Regions from separate parts of the Lacicoccus kunmingensis DSM 17847 genome, predicted to be linked through region 2. Evidence: predicted binding sites of a transcription regulator. Region 2 holds the regulator's gene; the other holds the start of a gene.

Region 1 (2,404 bases), on a different contig from region 2:
TTTGATATGAATGTTGTATATATATGATACAATTGACTTAAAATAACGATTGAAAAAAGGAGTACTAAAAATGACTACAATACTGGATGGTAAGAAGGTAGCCGCTCATTTATCAGAAGAGATCAGAGAGGTTGTCGAGAAATCCCACACACTCGGCATTACGCCTAAAGTCGCTTTTGTCAGAGTGGGGGACCTTTCCGACTCGATTTCTTATGAAAATGCGGCAGTGAAACGATTTGAAAAACTGGGTATCGAGACAGAGCGTTTCTCTTTCCCGAACGATGTTTCGGCAAGAGCTTTCCTGAGCCGTTTCAGAGAAATCAATGAAGACTATGATATTAACGGTATTCTGCTGCTTCAGCCGATACCGGAACACATTGATATGAAGCGTGTAGTTGAAATCATGAATCCGGTCAAAGATATCGACGGTATGACGCCGGATAACCTGGGCAAACTCATCGCGAAAGAAGACAACCGTCTTGAGCCGTGTACACCGGCTGCAGTGATGGAAATGCTGAAGTTTTATGATATCGACTTAAAAGGTAAAAATGTAACTGTTGTCGGTGCAAGTGCGGTTGTCGGCAAGCCACTCTCCATCCTGATGATGAACCAGGAAGCGACAGTAACGACATGTAACCTGTACACGGATGATCTGAAAGCGAAATGTGAAAATGCGGATATCATCGTCAGTGCCGCAGGTGCTGTAAACCTGATTGATGAGGCGCACGTAAAAGAGGGTGCAATCGTTGTCGATGTGGGTATCAACTTCAATGATGAAGGCAAGCTTGTCGGAGACGTAAACTACGATGCAGTGAAAGATAAAACATCATATATCACGCCGGTTCCGGGCGGTATTGGTGCAATCACAACGACTGTTCTTGCATATCACCTGATGCTTGCGACTGATTATCAAAAAGAGCCGGTGCTGTTCCTGGATAAGCAGTTGTCATAGCATAATAATATTTAAAACATCCATGAAAGAGATGAAAACCATCTCTTCGTCATCATTTTTCTGACCGACGACAATCATACTCCATATGTCGACGGAGATGACTTTCAGACGCACAGAAAAACGGTGGCCGTCATAATAATATTCAATCCGCACTTGTCTTTTTAAGGCAAGTGCTTTTTTTAATGTACGGTCAATTTCGTCGAGACGATCATCGGACAGTTCGTGACGTTCGATTTTTACCTGATCCTCCTGCAGCTTCCGGACATTTTCAAATTGTTCCGGCATCGTGGCGAACGGGGCCCATTTGATCATGCCACGGCCCTGTGGAATATTTGAATTCAGCGATTCTCTCGGTATATCACGATAATCCATCACAATTCCCTCTCTCTCATATTTCCCAAGTAACCACATTATACGAACATATGTTCTATTAATCAAGAGGCGGGTTTTATTTACCTATAGAAAATTCATGTTAAAATATATGTAGCAATCAGAAAAAGGTGACGGTATGAAGAAGTTAATCGCATTAATCATTTTATTGGCCGCTGTGGTTTTAATACTCGTTTTACCACTCGCACCCGAAACAGGCGACACAGAAAGAGTCATCGTCGATCACACTTTGCAGGTCACTGTCCATCCGGCGTGTTTTGAAGAGGCGGGACTGACGAATTACATAGATGAAGTATCTTTCAGCAACGCCATGGAAAACTATGAATATGAGATTTCAGGAGAGTGTTCCGAAGAAAAACTGGGGGCTGGAAGAACCAGTATTTTAACCAGGATTATAGAATAATAAAAACTTTTCAAAATAGATTGTTTTTTTCTGACAATTGATGTTATATTATTGACATACCATTTTTTCATTCTTTCAACTATTATTTGGAAATAGCCTTCCAATGTAAAAAAGAAGCCGAGCATCGGCTTCTTTTTTGTCGTTTCAGTAGAGGTTTATGCAGGGCGGGGAACAAGACCGACGCCATTTCCCTCCGAATGCCCATAAAAAACGGACAGAACGTGGCAATCGCCAATTCTGCCCGGTCTTCAAACCTTAAATGATTTCTTATCCAAGCGCCTTCGTAATGTTCGGCACGACTTGTTTTTTACGGGAAACGACACCTTCTAATAATGCTGTATCCTCATCGAGTGATACGTCGAATGCTTTTTCAACGACATTGGCATCTGATCCGAGTGCGATGACTGTTGAATCGGATTCCAAAATGTTTGTGATGACGAGGACGAACAGGTCATATCCTTCAGCTTCGATTTCTTTTTCCACTGCGTCAGTCAATTCAGATTTACGCGCCAAAACTTCTTCCACATCCACAACGTTGATCTGTGCAATGCGGGTCGTTTTAGGACCCATTTCAAATGATTTCGCATCATCTGTAATGAGTGCTTCAGCAGATTTTTCTTTAGTTGAAGCGCCTGCTTTCAGCATTTCAATACCGTACT
Region 2 (2,404 bases):
GTGATCTACCACTTTATAATTTTCAGTATTATATTTAGCGGCGAGATGCTTCTCAGCCATAGCCATACCGATACTCATAGCAAAGCCCTGTCCCAGCGGTCCTGTTGTAATTTCCACACCTTCAGTGTGTTTGAATTCAGGATGCCCGGGTGTTTTGGACTCATATTGTCTAAAGTTTTTAATCTCTTCAAGTTCCAGTCCACCTGATAAATGAAGTAAACTGTAGATCAGCATTGAGCCATGTCCGGCACTCAGTACAAATCGGTCACGGTCGAACCAGCCCATTGAATTCGGGTTGAAGTTCAAATGTTTGCTCCATAGTGTGTAGGCCATAGGTGCAGCGCCCATAGGCAGACCAGGGTGACCTGAATTTGCTTTTTCAATTGCATCAATTGAAAGAGTACGGATTGTGTTAATTGCTAATTGATCAGTATTATCAAAAGCCATCTTAATATCTCCTCTATTTTCTAATATTTTTCTCTCGTTGAATTGATTTTAACTTTTCCGGAGTCACGTCACTGCCCTCGGGGTCGATGACTTTAGTCTGTTCGACCTGAGCTTTGAATGACTTGCGGAAAGTTTTCAAATACTCTTGTCTTAATTCATGCTGTTCTTTTGCTTCTGACTTCGTCAGAGTACCTTCTTTCTTCTTTTTCGCAAGTTCATTGATGCGATCGAGTTTCTTCTTTTCAAGCATAAAATTCAATCCTTTCTTATATAATTTAACACAAAAAAAAGTATGAGTACATTCTCATACTTAAATAATTATTTTCCCATTGTGACGGACTTCATTCCACTGTCGGATTCCTGTTCTGAAAGCATCTTTTCCTCTATGATTTCATCAATTGCGTTCGTATCCTGTTCGATTGCCATTGTTTCATTGTGTACTTCCTGTGTGTATATATTATCAGAATGTGCGTTCTTTCCATTATTGTTAGAATAGATATAAATTGTGCCGATCATCACTACTGCTATGAATAATAAAGAAAAACCTTTGATTTCTTTAAGCATTAGTCATCCTCCTCGAACATTTGTTTGTATTCATATAGTAACAGAACACTTGTTCTTAGTCAATACTTTTACGAACAAACGTTTGTAAGACACTAAAATTTGTGATATCATTATATTTAATAAAGGGCTGGAGGTCTTACTATGAAAGAAATCAGTGACAGACAGAAACAGATTTATCAATATATAAAGAGAACAGTTCAGGAAAAAGGTTACCCGCCGAGTGTCAGAGAAATCGGTAATGCAGTGGGTTTGCAATCCAGCTCCACCGTTCATGGACACCTGGCAAAATTACAGGATAAAGGATATATAAAGAGAGATCCGACAAAGCCGAGAGCAATTGAAATTGTCCAGGCGGAAAATCAGGCATATACTCCAGTAATTCAAGTGCCTGTTCTAGGTAAGGTCACAGCTGGTCTGCCTATTACAGCAGTTGAAAATGTTGATGAATATTTCCCTTTACCGGAACATTTCACTGCGAATCACAATAGTGAAATATTCCTGCTCAATGTAGCCGGAGACAGTATGATTGATGCGGGTATTTTTGATGGAGACCGCGTCATTGTCCGCAAACAGAATATCGCCCATAATGGTGATATTATTGTCGCTATGACCGATGAGGATGAAGCAACTGTTAAACGCTTCTATAAAGAAAAAGGATATTATCGTCTGCAGCCTGAAAACCCTGCACTCGAACCGATCTACCTTGACAGCGTGACTGTCCTTGGAAAAGTTGTGGGTCTGTTCAGGGAATTTTAAAACAAAATAATCATCTGAAACAAAAATAGATTCGTCCGGATTAACCGGACGAATCTATTTTGGGTATTCGGATTATCGTGTGGAATACCAGTTAAAAAGTATAATAGCTACGATATCATAAATCGGATTATCGTGTAGAAATAATACCGACCGACTGTAAAGACTTCTTTACATTAGGTCGGTTTTTTGTTATTGTATGTGTAAAGATATCTTTACTTTGATTTGGAGGGGTGATTAATGAGGGTAATTAACCATATTCGAGAAATCCGCCAAAAAAAGGGGATAACTCAAGTTAAAATGGCTGAGGATCTACAAGTTACACGTCAAACTATAAATGCAATTGAAAAAAATAAGTATAATCCCAGTCTTGAGTTGGCATTAAAATTAATAGCATATTTTGATATGCCAATAAATGAAATATTTATTTTAGAGGAGGATGACAAATGAGTGTAAAGGACAGAAAAAAATGGGGAAAGATTTTAGAAAAGTGGACTCCATACTTTATTATTACTTGTACTTTTATTGGTGCTGTTCTGGGTTCATTTCTTGCTTATATTTTTCAAGGTGAATTTCCGTATGAAGTGCTTACAGGTGGTTTGGTAGCAACTATCATTTTGACAGTAATTCAGGTGATTAA

The links. The regulator LexA, encoded in region 2, represses DNA repair genes until DNA is damaged. The targets are predictions, from matches to a motif close to CGAACATATGTTCG.
Region 1: BO48_RS10600 (YolD-like family protein) is a predicted target of LexA. The motif match lies at 1,368-1,381, and genes of this name have one in related genera.

What each region holds. Positions count from the first base shown of each region.
Region 1 covers NZ_JCANUC010000010.1:59,767-62,170, forward strand. The annotation lists gene BO48_RS10595 (bifunctional 5,10-methylenetetrahydrofolate dehydrogenase/5,10-methenyltetrahydrofolate cyclohydrolase) at 71-952, shown strand; gene BO48_RS10600 (YolD-like family protein) at 947-1,324, opposite strand; gene BO48_RS10605 (alpha-amylase) at 1,461-1,745, shown strand; gene BO48_RS10610 (manganese-dependent inorganic pyrophosphatase) at 2,013-2,404, opposite strand, start outside.
Region 2 covers NZ_JCANUC010000001.1:185,082-187,485, reverse strand. The annotation lists gene tkt (transketolase) at 1-447, opposite strand, end outside; gene BO48_RS00915 (DUF896 domain-containing protein) at 461-697, opposite strand; gene BO48_RS00910 (hypothetical protein) at 766-1,011, opposite strand; gene lexA (transcriptional repressor LexA) at 1,153-1,767, shown strand; gene BO48_RS00900 (helix-turn-helix transcriptional regulator) at 2,005-2,214, shown strand; gene BO48_RS00895 (hypothetical protein) at 2,211-2,404, shown strand, end outside.